Regions from separate parts of the Solibacillus sp. FSL K6-1554 genome, predicted to be linked through region 1. Evidence: predicted binding sites of a transcription regulator. Region 1 holds the regulator's gene; the other holds the start of a gene.
The links. The regulator LexA, encoded in region 1, represses DNA repair genes until DNA is damaged. The targets are predictions, from matches to a motif close to CGAACATATGTTCG.
Positions count from the first base shown of each region.

Region 2: addB (helicase-exonuclease AddAB subunit AddB) is a predicted target of LexA. The motif match lies at 4,292-4,305, and genes of this name have one in related genera.

Region 1 is NZ_JBBOSS010000001.1:2,561,756-2,570,035, reverse strand. It holds gene glnA (type I glutamate--ammonia ligase) at 1-1,041, shown strand, start outside; gene MHB58_RS12810 (gamma-type small acid-soluble spore protein) at 1,188-1,604, opposite strand; gene MHB58_RS12805 (DNA alkylation repair protein) at 1,787-2,494, shown strand; gene MHB58_RS12800 (5' nucleotidase, NT5C type) at 2,572-3,117, shown strand; gene MHB58_RS12795 (gamma-glutamyl-gamma-aminobutyrate hydrolase family protein) at 3,233-3,928, shown strand; gene lexA (transcriptional repressor LexA) at 4,010-4,633, opposite strand; gene yneA (cell division suppressor protein YneA) at 4,794-5,141, shown strand; gene MHB58_RS12780 (YneB family resolvase-like protein) at 5,128-5,784, shown strand; gene MHB58_RS12775 (DUF896 domain-containing protein) at 5,849-6,085, shown strand; gene tkt (transketolase) at 6,225-8,219, shown strand.
Region 2 is NZ_JBBOSS010000001.1:796,636-804,915, reverse strand. It holds gene addA (helicase-exonuclease AddAB subunit AddA) at 1-633, opposite strand, end outside; gene addB (helicase-exonuclease AddAB subunit AddB) at 608-4,249, opposite strand; gene MHB58_RS03795 (TVP38/TMEM64 family protein) at 4,376-4,999, opposite strand; gene MHB58_RS03790 (PDZ domain-containing protein) at 5,139-6,308, opposite strand; gene MHB58_RS03785 (S41 family peptidase) at 6,521-7,954, opposite strand; gene MHB58_RS03780 (peroxiredoxin family protein) at 8,082-8,280, opposite strand, start outside.

The DNA.
Region 1 (8,280 bases):
CCGAACGGTACACCATTTGCAGGTGATCCACGTAACAACCTGAAACGAGTATTGAAGGAAATGAAAGAACTAGGATTTACAGATTTCAACTTAGGACCAGAACCGGAGTTTTTCCTATTTAAACTGGATGCAAAAGGCGAGCCAAGCTTGGAAGTAAATGACCACGGCGGCTATTTCGACTTGGCACCGACAGATTTAGGTGAAAACTGCCGTCGAGATATCGTATTGGAATTGGAAGAAATGGGCTTTGAAATTGAAGCTTCTCACCATGAAGTTGCACCGGGTCAACATGAGATTGACTTTAAATATGCGGATGCTATTACTGCATGCGACAACATCCAAACATTTAAATTAGTTGTTAAGACAATTGCACGTAAGCACGGTTTACATGCGACGTTCATGCCAAAACCTTTATTCGGTGAAGCTGGATCGGGAATGCACTTTAACGTTTCTTTATTTAAAGGAAAAGAAAATGCATTTTATGATGAGTCTACTGAATTAGGGCTTTCTGAAACAGCGATGCAATTCATGGCAGGTGTGCTTGACCATGTTCAAGGTTTTACTGCAATTACAAATCCGACAGTAAACTCTTATAAACGTTTAGTACCAGGTTATGAAGCTCCATGTTACGTAGCATGGTCTGCGCAAAACCGTTCACCGTTAATCCGTATTCCTTCTTCTCGTGGCGTATCAACACGTGTAGAAGTTCGTTCAGTGGACCCATCAGCAAATCCATATTTAGCGATGGCGGTAATTTTAGAGGCGGGTCTTGAAGGGATCCGCAAAAAAACAACGCCACCACCAGCAATTAACCGAAACATTTATGTAATGAGCGAAGAAGAGCGTAAAGCTAACGGCATCGATAATCTGCCTGCAGCTTTAGATGATGCATTAGCATTACTAGCAAAAGATGAAGTGGTTCAAAGAGCATTAGGCAACCATATCTATGCGAACTTTAAAGAAGCAAAAGAAATTGAGTTCGATATGTACCGTTCAACTGTTCACCAGTGGGAACGCGACCAATATATGAAAATGTACTAAGAAGAAAGGGCTGGGGCTAAAATTCCAGCTCTTTTTTTTGCATTTTTTTTGTATAGTCGTATTCAATTTTAACCAAAATAACTGTTGTAATTTATTCGTATAATATAAAAGAAACCGGCAATATAAATTGCCGGTTCAATAATGCATTATTTATTGCCGTTTTGGAAACGGTTTTTACCGTAAGAGCCAGAAGCTTGCTGTTTTTTAGCTTCAGCTTGCTGGTTTTGCTGTTTTACCTGGTTAACATCTGTTTCCATGCCAAACTCAGCGTTCATTGAAGTGAGTTTTTTCTGTAAACCACTGTTTGTAAACACACCAGAAGCTTGTTGCTTTTTAGCTTCAGCTTGCTGGTTTTGCTGTTTCACCTGGTTAACGTTTGTTTCCATACCAAACTCAGCATTCATTGAATTCGGTTTCTTCTGCAAACCGCTATTTGCAAACGCACCAGAAGCTTGTTGCTTTTTAGCTTCAGCTTTTTGGTTTTGCTGCATTACTTGGTTAACATCCGTTTCCATTCCGAATTCGGCGTTATTCTTGTTATTGATGTTTTTATTTTTTGACATCAAAATCACCTCCTGACATTATTCTGTTCAGAGGTTGCTTTATTATTCGGTTAAATCAATTGCCAATTTTTTAAAAATTTTAAATGTGCGATCACCAATGCTTCAGTACCTTGGAATGATAAGTATATAAATCGTATAATAAGAAGGATTAAAATTTACCGATTGAACATAAGGAGGCTATTATGAAACTTGATACAATGATGCAAGAATTAGAGGCATTGGGTAAAGAGCGTACAAAAAAGATTTATATGTCCAATGGAGCAAAGGAGCCGTTATTCGGTGTAACGACTGGCTCGATGAAACCGTATGTAAAACAAATAAAAATAAATCAGGAGCTGGCTGAACAGCTTTATGCGACAGGCAACTATGATGCAATGTATTTTGCCGGGGTTATTGCGGATCCGAAAGCAATGACTGAAGAAGATTACGATCGCTGGATTGAACAAGCCTATTTTTATATGATTTCCGATTATGTTGTTGCAGTGACTTTGGCTGAATCCGATATTGCGCAAGAAGTAAGCGATAAATGGATTGCAAGTGGTGAGGAACTAAAAATGTCGGCAGGTTGGCATTGTTACTGCTGGCAGCTCGGCAATCGTAAAGATGAAGAATTTTCAAAAGAAAAATTATTGGGTATGCTTGAGTATGTAAAACAAAATATCCGTCAAGCACCACCACGTACACAAGTAGCAATGAATAACTTTGTCATGACAGTAGGTGTTTCATTTAAACCTCTACATGAAGAGGCTGTCCAATTCGCTAAGGAAATCGGGCCAATTGAAACGAAACGTGAAGGGAAAAAGCCGGGTTTGCTGCACGCTTTTGCTGAAATAGAAAAACAGGTGGAAAAAGGACGAATCGGCTTTAAACGTAAATATGTACGCTGTTAATTGTAAAGAGTTATACCTTGTTTTTTCGCCATACAATTGTATAAACTAAAATTAGGAATTTTCAAGGAGGCTATTACATGAAAAAAAGCATTGCCATCGATATGGACCAGGTGCTGGCTGACTTTTATTCGAAATTATGTGTTACATATAACGAGAATTTCGGGACAAATTTTACCGATGAAGAATTTCTTCTGACGACACAGCGCGATTTACCTAGAGAAGATGCGAAAAAATTATTTGCTCTATTAAATGAGCCCGGCTATTTCAGAGATTTAAAAGTACTGGATGAAGATGCAATTGATGTCATTCGAGAGCTGCAGGAGCATTATGAGATTTATATTGCGACAGCTGCCATGGATGTACCCGGGTCATTTACAGCGAAGTACGATTGGTTAATGGAGTATTTACCATTTATCAAAACACAGAACATAGTGTTTTGTGGAAATAAAGCGGTAATACATACTGATTATTTAATTGACGATAGCCCACGCCAACTCAAGTCATTTAAAGGAACAGGTATATTGTATTCGATGCCGTACAATCGATCAGAAGAAGGTTTCATGCGTGTGAACAACTGGAAAGAAATTAAACAGTATTTTATAAAACAACTGGAAATTGTTTAAAAGGGAAAGGGTTGCAATCAGGCAATCCTTTTATATTTTTGTAGTAACATAGCTTAACGAAATAGTATAATTTAAATAATTGGAATTATCTTTAAATTGTAAGGGGATAGAATGAATGAAACCGATTATTGGATTAACAATGTATGATTTTGACAAGAAATTGGATATAAACAACGCATATTTGACGTCGATAGAACTAGCGGGGGGTATACCAATTTGTATACCGAATGCTACGGAAGAAAACGTAGAAGCAGTATTAAATTTAGTTGATGGCCTCGTATTAATTGGTGGAGCGGATATCGATCCATTATTGTTTAATGAGGAACCGCACCGTCATATCGGTAGTGTTGTTAGAAAGCGTGATGACAGCGATCTTTTATTAATGAAGGCAGCCTTTAAAAGACAAATGCCTGTTCTAGGTATTTGCCGTGGACAACAAATTATGAATGTTGCATTCGGAGGTACGATAATTCAGGATATACCATCACAGGTGGAGAATATAATCTTACATAAACAACCTTCAAAGCGTGGAGAATTGGCACATACCGTTGAAGTGAAGACACCGAAATTTAAGGAGATTTTTACAGAAGAAACATTCCGTGTTAACACATTTCACCATCAATCTGTAGGAAAGTTAGGGGAAGGACTTCTTGTTTCGGCAGTTGCGAAAGACGGCATTATTGAAGGAATTGAACACGAATCCCATCCGTATTGTGTGGCGGTACAATGGCACCCGGAAGAATTGGCGCCAAACGGGGATGTTTATGCACAGCGCTTATTTAAAAGTTTTATAGAAGCATGCCATAAGTAATAAAAGGCTCAGTCGTTTACGGCTGAGTTTTTTTATTTCATTAAAAAACTTGCCGATTCTATTAGAATGGCAAGCTTCTGATTAATGAATATTTCGATAGAGGCCGACTACTTTACCTAAAATAGAAACCTGATTGACAATGATCGGCTCCATTGAACTGTTCTCAGGCTGTAAGCGGAAATGAGTTTTTTCTTTGTAAAAGCGTTTGACTGTCGCTTCATCATCTTCCGTCATTGCTACAACAATCTCTCCATTGTTCGCGGTAGACGTTTTTTTGACGATTACATAATCCCCATTTAAAATTCCGGCTTCAATCATGGATTCACCCATAATTTCAAGCATAAATAGTTCTTCTTCCGGTGAGCCGTATGCATCCGGCAACGGGAAATATTCCTGAATATCCTCGATTGCAGAAATAGGCAGACCAGCTGTAACTTTACCGATTAACGGAACATGGATGACACCTTGTTTGGTGATGTTCATCTCTTCCTGGTCCAATATTTCAATGGCACGCGGTTTAGTAGGGTCACGACGAATAAGCCCTTTACTTTCTAAACGAGCTAAATGCCCGTGGACAGTTGAACTGGAAGCTAAACCTACCGCTTCTCCAATTTCGCGTACTGATGGCGGATAGCCTTTAGAACGAACTTCCTCTTTTATAAAAGTTAGAATAGCCTGCTGCCGCTTTGAAATTTTTTGTGTCAACTAACTCACCTCTTTATCATGCTATTTTTCTTAAAGTAAGTATAGCAGTATGCGAACACGAATGCAAACATAAGTTCGAAAAAACGGTTGACAAAAACATATGTTCGTATTATTATGAGAACAAATATTCCGAACATATATTCGAAAGAGGGTTTTACAAATGAAAAAAACTAAACTAAATGGCTTTACATCAATGTTTCTACTATTCTCTGTACTTATGATTACTTTATTCATGATGCAGGACGATAAAATAGAATTATACGAACACGTTAGCATAGAGCATGGCGATACTTTATGGTCGTTGGCAGAACAATATCGTGGTAAAATGGCTAAGCATGATTGGATCGATGAAGTGAAAAAGGAAAACGGATTGCTGGATGAAAAAGTTGTTTTAGGACAAGTACTGGTTGTACCTGTAGAAAAAGATTCACAATACATTGCCCAGCTGAATGAATCCACTGATATGCAATCGATTAAAGTAGTGAGAGGGAACAATGATAAAAACTAAAGCAGTAATTTATTGCCGTGTCAGTACGGATAAAAATACACAGGAAACGTCACTAGTACGTCAGCAAGAAGAGCTGACAAAGTATGCGAAAACATTCGGCTATAATGATGTGGAGATTTTCATGGATCAGCATAGCGGATATGATGTGGACCGAGATGGACTGCTCGATATGCTTGACTATATGAAAGAAGACGGCGTCAAAGCGTTATTTGTACAGGACGAAACACGGTTAGGGCGCGGTAATGCACGTATGGCAGTACTTCACCTATTGCAAAAATATGAAGCGACAGTATATACATTGAATGATGCAGGTCCTGTCGTATTAAACGAAATGGATACAATGCTGCTCGAAATTTTAGCAATTGTCGAAGAATACCAGCGTCGTATGCATAATGCGAAAATCCGCCGGGGAATGCGTCGTGCTGTAGAAAATGGCTACCAGCCCCAAAACAATTTAAAAAACCGCGGTAATATTGAAGGGCGTGAACGTAAAGAAGTCCCTGTTGAAGAAATCGTCCAGCTACGCCAGAAAGGCTTAACATTTGCAGAAATTGCTACGACATTGTCTGGTTTGGGCATTTCCATCAGTAAAGCGACCGTACATAGAAGATATATTGAATATATGGAGCGACTTGAAGAGTAAACACTTGTCTTCAAGTCGTTTTTTTTATACCTTTGTAGTAGGTAGGAAGAAAGGTGAGATTCAAATGTTATCAAAAGAGAAAATAGCTCGAATTAATGAGCTTTCTAAATTAGCGAAAGAAGGTAAATTGACGGAAGAGCAAGCGAAGGAACGCACTGCGCTGCGCAAAGAGTATTTAGATACATTCCGTTCCACAATGCGCGATACAATCGAGCATGTGAAAGTAATTGATGAAGAGGGCAATGATGTGACACCTGAAAAATTAAAACAAATAAAATCACAGAAGAAATTCTTAAACTAATAACATTTCATTAATATGTCACATTTAATATTAAGTATGACATATTTTAGATGACGTTTTTAGAAATTATTGTTTTCTTGTGAGAATTTGTCTACACTATAAAAGGTATAAATATCGTACGAGGAAAGGATGTCACATAATGACACAACAGATGGATCAGTTAGCAATTAACGCAATCCGTACATTATCAATCGACGCAATTGAAAAAGCAAATTCTGGTCACCCAGGTTTACCAATGGGTGCTGCACCTATGGCCTATACATTGTGGACGAAGCAATTACGCCATAACCCACAAAATCCTAATTGGTATAATCGCGACCGTTTCGTATTATCAGCTGGACATGGTTCCATGCTTTTATATAGTTTATTACATTTGGGTGGCTATGGTTTAGAGATGGAAGAAATCAAAAACTTCCGTCAATGGAATTCAAAAACACCGGGACATCCTGAATATGGTCATACAGTTGGTGTTGAAGCGACAACTGGTCCATTAGGACAAGGTATTGCCATGTCAGTAGGTATGGCTATGGCTGAACGTCACTTGGCAGCAACATACAACAAGCCAGGCAAAGAGATTGTTGACCACTATACGTTTGCACTATGCGGTGACGGAGATTTAATGGAAGGTGTTGCTGCAGAAGCAATTTCTCTTGCAGGTCACTTAAAATTGGATAAATTAATTGTACTTTATGATTCAAATGACATTTCACTTGATGGTGATTTAGAAAAGTCATTCTCGGAAAACATCCAAAAACGTTTCGAATCTTACGGCTGGAACTATTTAAAAGTTACAGACGGTACAGATATCGTGGAAATTAATTCAGCGATTGAAAAAGCGAAACAAAACACTGGCGGCCCAACTGTAATCGAAGTGAAAACTGTCATCGGTTTTGGTTCTCCTAACAAATCTGGTAAAGCAGATTCACACGGTGCACCACTAGGATTTGATGAAGTTGCTTTAACAAAAGCTGCATACGCATGGGAACATGAGCCATTCGCTGTTCCTGCGGAAGTGTATGAGACATTTAAAGCAGCAAGCGAAGTACAAGGTGTACAAGCAGAAGCAGCATGGAATGAACTATTCGAAAGCTATAAAAATGAATACCCGGAACTGGCTGCCCAATTTGTAAATGCTATGGAAAACAAATTACCGGAGAACTTTGCTTCTGAATTACCAGTCTATGAAGCAGGTACTGCAGTAGCTACACGTTCATCATCTGGTGATGCAATCAATGCCATTGCAAAAACAACGCCATCATTCTTCGGCGGTTCTGCTGACTTGGCAGGCTCAAACAAAACAACAATTAAAGGCGCTGGTGATTTCTTTGCTGAAACTCCGGAAGGCCGTAACATCTGGTTTGGTGTTCGTGAATTTGCAATGGGTGCTGCGCTGAACGGTATGGCATTACATGGCGGTTTAAATGTATTTGGCGGTACTTTCTTCGTATTCTCTGACTATGTACGACCAGCAATTCGATTATCTGCATTAATGGGATTACCTGTAACATATGTATTTACACATGACTCAATTGCAGTAGGTGAAGACGGTCCGACACATGAGCCAATCGAGCATTTAGCATCATTAAGAGCGATGCCGAATCTTTCGGTTATCCGTCCTGCAGATGCAAATGAATCTGTAGCAGCATGGAAATTAGCTGTAGAAAGCAAATCAAACCCAACTGTATTAGTATTATCCCGTCAAAACTTGCCGGTGTTGGATGTTGCAAAAGAGACAGTATACGAGGGTGTTGAAAAAGGTGCCTATGTTGTTTCAGCTTCATCTAAAGAAACTCCGGATGCCTTGTTAATTGCAACGGGTTCTGAAGTAGGCTTGGCAGTGGAAGCAAAAAAAGCATTACTGGCAGAAGGGATTGACGCATCTGTTGTGTCAATGCCATCAATGGACCGCTTTGAAAAGCAGTCGAAGGAATACAAAGAATCTGTATTACCAAAAGCTGTAACGAAACGTTTAGCAATTGAAATGGGTGCATCACTTGGCTGGCATAAATATGTTGGCTTTGAAGGGGATGTATTGGCAATTGATAAATTTGGTGCATCGGCTCCAGAGAAAATTGTGTTAAAAGAATACGGCTTCACAGTAGAAAATGTAGTTGCGAAAGTAAAAGCACTTTAATTCGAAGCTCAAAATGTCACTTGTCTACTATGGCAAGTGGCATTTTTTCTTTTCACTATAA
Region 2 (8,280 bases), 1.8 Mb from region 1:
TTCCGGCAATGCACGCAGCCACTCATACGGGTTTGGCTGTACGCGCGATACTTTATACATTTCCTGCAGCAACAGCTCAATCGCCTGGTCACTGCGGTCAGACGCAAAGCTGTCGATTAATGTATAAAGCTCCTCTTTCGTGAACAATGCCTCCATATCACCGCGGTATGCCTTTTCAAGCACATCCATCAGCACATCATCCTGTAATAATGAAGCTTCCTCCGTACTTGCCAGACGGAAACCCGGGTCCAGATCAATCGTGTATGCATATTCACGGCAAATCGATAAACAGAATGAATGCAATGTAGAGATTTGTGCTTTGTTCAGTAAACTTAACTGACGGCGCAGAAATTGGTTGTTCGGATTTTGGGCAAGCTCCTTTTCAAGCGCTTCTGCCATACGGTTACGCATTTCCGCAGCCGAGGCATTTGTAAACGTTACGACGAGCAGCTCATCTACATCAATGCGCTTGTCTTCAGGCGCTAACATCTTCTGAATAAGCCGCTCGATCAATACGGCCGTTTTTCCTGAACCGGCCGCTGCCGATACTAATATGTCATGACCGGATGCATAGATGGCTTTCCACTGCACATCTGTCCATTGAACATCATTCGGCTTCGCTGGAATCGTCATCTGCACATACCACCTTTTTAATATTTTCGAATACTTCCTGTTCCGGCTGTTTTTTAATTTCATTATAGCTGTTGCCGGTTTCCGACTGGTCGAACTGGCAAACCGATTTAAAGCTGCAATACGTACAAGCCTTTTGATTCCCTAGGCTGTACGGTTTAATTTCCGTATTTCCGCGGTAAATTTCATTGCCCGCCTGACGGAATTTATAGTGTACAAATTCCTGCAGGTTTTCCATCTGGTCCTGTTCGATTACTTTTGATGAACGGCTGTTAAATTCCGGATTCTCGCCGCTTTTAAACGCTGCCGGCACAATAATCGATGTTTTACTCGGCTCAAGTGACTTGTCCATCAACTGTGCCACTTCCACATCTTTTACCATATAGCCGCTTAACTTGAACTTCTCCTGACGTAAACTTTCCACACGCTCATACTGCTCATAGTCCTCTGTCGGAATAAGCGGATTATGCACATGGAGATAGAACATCCCTGCTGCCTGGACAATGATATTTTCCAGCTCCGATAAGTCCTGGATGAACTTTCCTTCGCGTGCGATAATCGGGATATTTTTCATCGCTACATCCAAATACGTCAACAGCTGCAGTGAAATCCCGTTATATACTTCTGTAAAATCGAGTTTACGGCCGCTAGATTTATAATCAATGACGCGCAAATACAGGTTTTCCGCATCTTTATATGCATCGATCCGGTCAATTTGTCCGCGTACATACATTTTCCGGTTATGCTCCAAATCAATTTTCAGTGCTTCCAGCGGATTGCGGTCATCCTGTTCCGTATTTTTATCGTCTCGCTTCCCAAATGGCTTTTCATGAGCAATCGCTTTAAACTTCGACAGCTCACTTTGATTAATGAGCGCATAAATCGTACGGGCAACAATTTTCACAAGTTTCGTTTTAATATATTCGAAACGGTGGCTGCTCTTCAGAATACTGTAAGAGAAATAATCCGCCAGTTTTGAAATCGTTTCATCCGCTTTTTTATAGCACGCTACATATGTTGTGAGCGGAATCGATGGCTCTTTCTCGGATAAAATCGTCCGGATCGCCTCATGGAACAGATCGCCCATCGCGAACGTTTCCAACTTGAATTCAGTACGCTCCTGCAGTTTCAGCCCGTAGGACGCAAAATGCGAATACGGACAGCTGTAAAAGCGTTCGATACGCGACACACTCGCCAAGAAATCTTCGCCATACAATGCTGTCGCTACTTCTTCCGTTAGAGGCTCCGCTTCATTTGTCGTATATAAAGGTTTTTCCACGACATTCAGCACATCTTTCCAGCGCTGTTCCCGTTCGTAAAAAGCTTTTAATGCTGCCCATTCTTCTGTAAGTGGACGTCGCTCATGCTGCGCCTGCTTCAGCTGGGTCATTAAGAAGCCAATCGCCGGTGATGGGTGCTGTATATAATTGAGCACATTGTCCTTTTGGAACTCGTCAAGCGGGTCCATTGCAATTTTTCGATGAGGCAGTGTACGAACCACTTTTTCATCTGGTGTACCGCGGTTTTCTGTCATTTCAAACATGCTGTGAAGGCGGTTAATATAAAGTGATGGCAGTTTGCTTTTACTTTCCTCGTCTGCATTTGCATACGTAATATATAGATATTGTGTCGATGAAGAAATTGCCCGGTAAAACAGGAAGCTTTCCTGCAGGAGCCTGCTTTTTATACCTGGTGCAAGTTCCACATCGATTTTTTCAAATGTTTCACGCTCATCATCAGACAGCAGACCTCCCGCTTCCATACGCATCGGGTACACCCCGTCATTGACACCGATTACGAAAATCGCCTTTTTATTATCAAATCGTGCAAACTCGACAGTCGAAACGGTCACTTCATCCAATGTCGGCGGTACACTTGCAAATTCCAGTGTTTCAAAGCCTTCATCCAAAATTTGCGCAACTTCTTCCAACGGCATAACTTTATCGCCGAACATCAGGTCAAACTGCTCCAAAATATGAATCCAGCCATTCCAAGCCTGCTCATGCTCCAATGACTGATGCAGTGAAGCGGACTGCTCTTCCTGCTCCTGCATTTTTAACAGCTTTTTATAAATATCAAGCTGCTCCATAAATTCATACAGTGCAACGACAATTTCACGGCCTGTCTTTTTGCCTTTCAACCGGTTCTGCAATGCCAGTACCGGTTCACGGATTAAGTCTCGTACCGATTTCAAAAGCTGTTCATGCTCCAGCTCGTCTTCTGTCTGAACCGCATTTACTTTTTCCAGTGATTTAAAGCGACGGTAATGCCATACTTCCTCTTTCATCCAACGGTCATGAACAATCCCTTTTGCAATGACGAAGTTTTCCAATATATCCGCTCTGTCTCTCATCGCGACTAAGTTGGCTCCATAAGGGAAGAACAGATCTGTTTTTATACTTCTGAAAATCGGTTCGTATTTCCAGTTTGTTGTAATAATTTCCAGTACAGATCGACTAAATTCGATAAGAGGATGATAAAGCATCGCCCGCTTCTCATTTGAGAAAAACGGAATTTCATACTGTGTAAAGGTCGTTCCGATAATCGCATCATATACATCTGCCTGTCGGTACATAATCCCGATATCTTTATAACGCAGTCCCTTTTCCAGAACAAGCTGTTTAATTTCCTGGGCAATACCTTGCACTTCTGCGCGCGGATTTACGCCTTCCAATATTTTCGTGTGTCCCGTTGATTCGACTGGTCTATCGGTAATTTTGTCGAAGCAATGTTCAATCTGCAGCAAGTCCCGATTAGTCGCACGGTAATTTACTTCTAAATGAACACGCGGCTCCTCTTCAATATCAATTCCTCGTTCGAATCGTAACTTTTGCAGCTCATTCTTTATTTTGTCATACGTCATCGCAGCTCTGTAAAATACCGATCCTTCCAGTAGATCCATTTGCGGGTCTTCCATCGGGAGCACAATTGTGACACTCTTCGCATAAATAAGCAGCTCTTTTAAAATGGCAAATTCCTGTCCATTAAACGAAACAAACCCGTCCAGATAAATATCGGTATTGCGCAAGCTTTCCATTTTCGGAATACGTTCAATTAGCAGAGGGAAATAGCCATCGCCATCAATGTAATCTGTCCCGATCCGTTCATGCAACTGTTTTAAAATAATGTTCAGGTCATGTAATTTATGAAGCAGTACTTCACTTGCCCCGTTTAATCTTAATGACTCGATCAATGGCTCGATAGTTTCCACATCGATATGATATTGGCTGAATTCCTTTAATACCTGCTCGACTTCTTTCGTAAAACCGGATTTACCTGCCGCGCGTTTAAATAATAGGAACTCTTCCTGATGTTCTTCCAAAATGCGTCGTAACAGCATGCGGTACCCTGTGCCGTCAATACGTTCGTGGGCGATACCTCCTTCATTTTGCAGCACAAACCAGGCCAGCCGTTTGAATGTCATAACTTGTGCACGCATCATTCCTTCTATATCATAGTTCGTCGTCAGCTCATATTCCGTTGTAAACGACATTTGGTCAGGAACTAATATAAAAATTGGATGTCCAAATATATTTGTTTTTAAATCATTGACTATTTCACGGTGTATCAAAGTCGTTTTCCCCGTGCCTGCCCGTCCTGTTATAACTCGTAACGTCACAATTCCCACCTCACTTCTATTTCTTTCTTCTATTATAATATAAGAATGCATGTTCGTGCATTAATTGCCATCATACAAAAAAGCCCTGTCTTTTCACATTTTGTTAAAAGACAAGACTGAAGCTTTTTATTTATGTTTTCGTAATTTTCCAATCTCACGCAAATCTCTTTCCACACGCTTATTTAAAATGTGTTCGATCAATTTGCCGATTCCCCAAATAATTAAAATTATCACAGCTGAAATAATAAGTTTTACAGGAGAGGTTAAAATATCACGTAGATCACTGCCTAAATAGCTAATCAAGAAGATCAAGATCGGTTTTGAAATAAGGAGTGTCAAAAAATAATATTTCTTTTTTATATTGGATAAACCGGCGACCGTATTGACAACGACAACAGGTGTAAATGGCAGGCACAGCAGCACAAACAATGGTGTAAATCCTCTAATATCCACCCAGTTAATCAGTTTTTTCACTTGTTTCTGCTCTTTAATCCGACGGAAAAGACGATACTTCCCAAACATGCGAATCATGAGAAAGAACATGTAGGAGCCTGCGACCGTTCCAAGCCATGACAGTAAAAAACCCCAAAATAACCCGTAAGCTGCAGCATTGGCAATGATGATTACAAACAGCGGCAATACAGGGATAAATGATTCCAGGAACGTTAATAAAATCCCGAAAAACGGACCTAACAGTTTATATTTTTCTACAATTGTTTCAATATTATCGATTGTCATCCATTCTAACATAACTGCTCACCCCTACCAAAAACGATAAAAATTCCTGAAGCTACACAATGTAGTCTAGTACAATTTAATCTTAACATAATTTCTTTATACCCGTTTTCACCAAAAAAAAGAACCTCGTCTTAGCGAGATTCTTTTGAAATTAACTAACAACTAATAACCCGATTTTGTGGTTATCATCTCGATGGACAACATGCTGGGCTAGACGCAATTCGCCTGAATGATCAAGCACTTCCAAGCGACAATGGGCAGCATTAATCTGCAATGCTTTGTACAAATCTTCTTCTGTAAAAACATCTTGTCCATTTACACGTTTAATAATTTCACCTGCAGCAAGTCCCATTTTCTCAGCAGGAGAATCTGGTAAAATGCCGGCAATCATCACACCTTTATCACTGCGTACAACAGCATAACTGTTGCGGTCCTCTGAGCGACTATAATGAATACCGATAATTGTACGGGAAATTGCACCTAATGCTAATGCAGCTGCACCTAGTATCGGCAGGAAATAAGCGGCTAATCCGACGACCAGCACAAATTGTCCTATCATAATAATCGAACGTCCCATTTGCGGATACACATTCATCGGCAGCTTTTGACGCACCATCTGCTGGAATCCGATAATAAACGGGAAAACAATGATCGAAAACTGTTCTGCTCCGATCGTAAATTGTGGCCAATAAGGCGCAAAGTTTTGAATGCCTTCACCTGGAATAATCGTAAAGACAGGTAAAATCCAAAGTTGCTTACTGAAATAGCCTATCCCATTTAATCCACGCTTTGTTTTCTCCACAATCGGTGAAGCAAAACGGGCACCATACCGGCGAATTAAAATCCCTTCCGCCATGAGTAAGAGCCCCGTCATCATCGGAATTGTCATAACAAGATCATTTGTAACATTTCTGCCTGCCAATTCGAGTGTTCCGATTGTATATGACCAATCTTGCCATTGCATCCAAACGATTCCACAAAAAGCAACCGCCATCACAATCGCTGGCGATAATAATTGATACATATAAATGAATAAACCTACGAAACTTACAATAAAAACAATTGTCAATAATTCGAGTGATACTGTTAAGCCTATTACAAGACTAAATAAGGAAATAATAACGGACAGCATAAAACCCATCGCAAGCATATTTTTCAGCTCGGACCAGCCACCTAATATCCGTCGGTTAAAATACCTTCGTTCGCGCTTCACTCGGCGATATCCTAAATAAACTGCGGAAATGATGGCGACATAAAACAAAGGATTTATAAAAAATCGGCCAATCCCTTTTAAAATTTCAATCAAAATTGTTCCATCCATATTCTCACCTACCGTACGAATAATTGTACCAAATCCTTTCCGTAATGCGTAGTCCCATTTGTACCGGAAATAAAATAAAGGCTTGTCGGGAAAATTGAAAATCTACGGGTGAGTTAAATAAATTGGATATTCTTCAGATCGTTTTTATGTTTATCATATAAAAAAGCCCGTTTCATTATGAAACGAGCCCTCAATATGCTTTACACTGTCCATCACTCAAACTGATGCATAATATAACTGATCGCCATCTGCAGTTGCATGTCATTTACTTTTGACTGTTTGAATGTTTGCAGTTCTTCTGTTAATTCATGGAAAAATACTTCATCCATATAGCTTCCTTCTGCAATATCATGCTTTTTTCTGAAGCTTTCCACTTCCTGTGCCGTATCCTTATCAAAGAATCCATCTGTCCGGCTGATACTGTAGCCGAGTTCACTTAAAATACGCTGGCTGTAGGCAACTTCTTCACTGTATTCTCCCTCTTCAAATCGGCCTTTCAGTATTTTTGTTTCTACACTGTAAAGCGGATGCTGTGTCACTTCGACATCTGGTTCAATCCCTACATCATGGATCCACTTTTTCGAAGGAGTAAGCCATTTATTCGTCGACAGTTTTACTTCTCCGCCATTTTGAAGATCCCATGTTTGTTGGACCGTTCCTTTACCGAAGCTCGTCACCCCAATAATGACCGAACGTTTCCAGTCCTGTAGGGCACCGGCAAACACTTCACTAGCTGATGCGCTTCCTTCATTTTGGATAAGTGTTAAAGGTGTGTCACGCAGCCAATTTACGTAAGGCTGGAACTGTTCCACTTCCTTTGTTTTCAGTGGCTCTGTTACACCGTCATGATTTTGCATATACGCAAAGATTTTTTCTTTTTGCTCGAACATGCTCATCATTTGGGCAACACTATGTAAATAGCCACCTGGATTGTCCCGCACATCAATGATTAACCCTTCTACTTCCTCCTTCATCACTCCATCAAGAGCCTCTTTCCATTCTTCTGCTGTTTTTTCACCAAATAGATTGATCGTTATATAGCCGAGTTTTCTTCCTTCTACTTCAAGAACTTCAGCTTCCACCGTATCATTTTTCAAACGTTCTCTTTTCACGACCAACTTTAAATGCTGGTCCAGTTCCGGTCGATAAATGACAAGTTCCACGGCTTCCCCTTCTTTACCATACATCAGCTTACGAACTTCCCCCATAGATTTTCCGTCAAGTCTTACTTCATTAATTTGTATAAGCTCATCCAATGGTCGAATGCCCGCTTTTTCTGCAGGTGAAGCTTTAATAGGGGCTACAACGATAATCTTGCCATTCGCATCTGCCAATTCAACACCAATACCGATTCGTTCACTTGCGAGCGTCTGTTTATGTAATGCCGCTTCTTGCTCCGAATAATAAGTACTATAGGGGTCATTTATAGCATTTGCCATCCCTCGCAGTGCACCCTCCACCAATTTTTCAGAGTTGACATCATAAACTGATTCGCTCGTGATTAACTGATGCAGTTCATTGACTACCGCAAAATCTGCCTGTTCCTGCTGTGGCTGCGGCTTCTTTTTCATCACACCATAAACAATTACTCCGATACACACCACCGCAACTACTAATACTAATAAAAAAATCCGACTTTTTCGCACGAATTCTCCTCCGTTCCATAAAATTTATGAAGCGAATGAAACTTTCATACTTATAAAGTCGAATTTAAACGTCCTAAAATTAAGATATTTTAAGATTCCGGCGGCCGAATCGTCTCAATTCCTGCATTTAATCTAGTTGAATTACATTTTCCCGCAATGCATCCAAATCCAGTGGTCCGATAATTTGCTTTTGTATTTTTCCTGATGTATCAATCATATATGTTGTTGGCATCGTCATAATTTCATATTGATAGGCAACAGCTTCAGTTTGTTCCAGTACGATTGGGAAGGTAATGTCATAACTTTTTAGAAACTGCTCTACACGC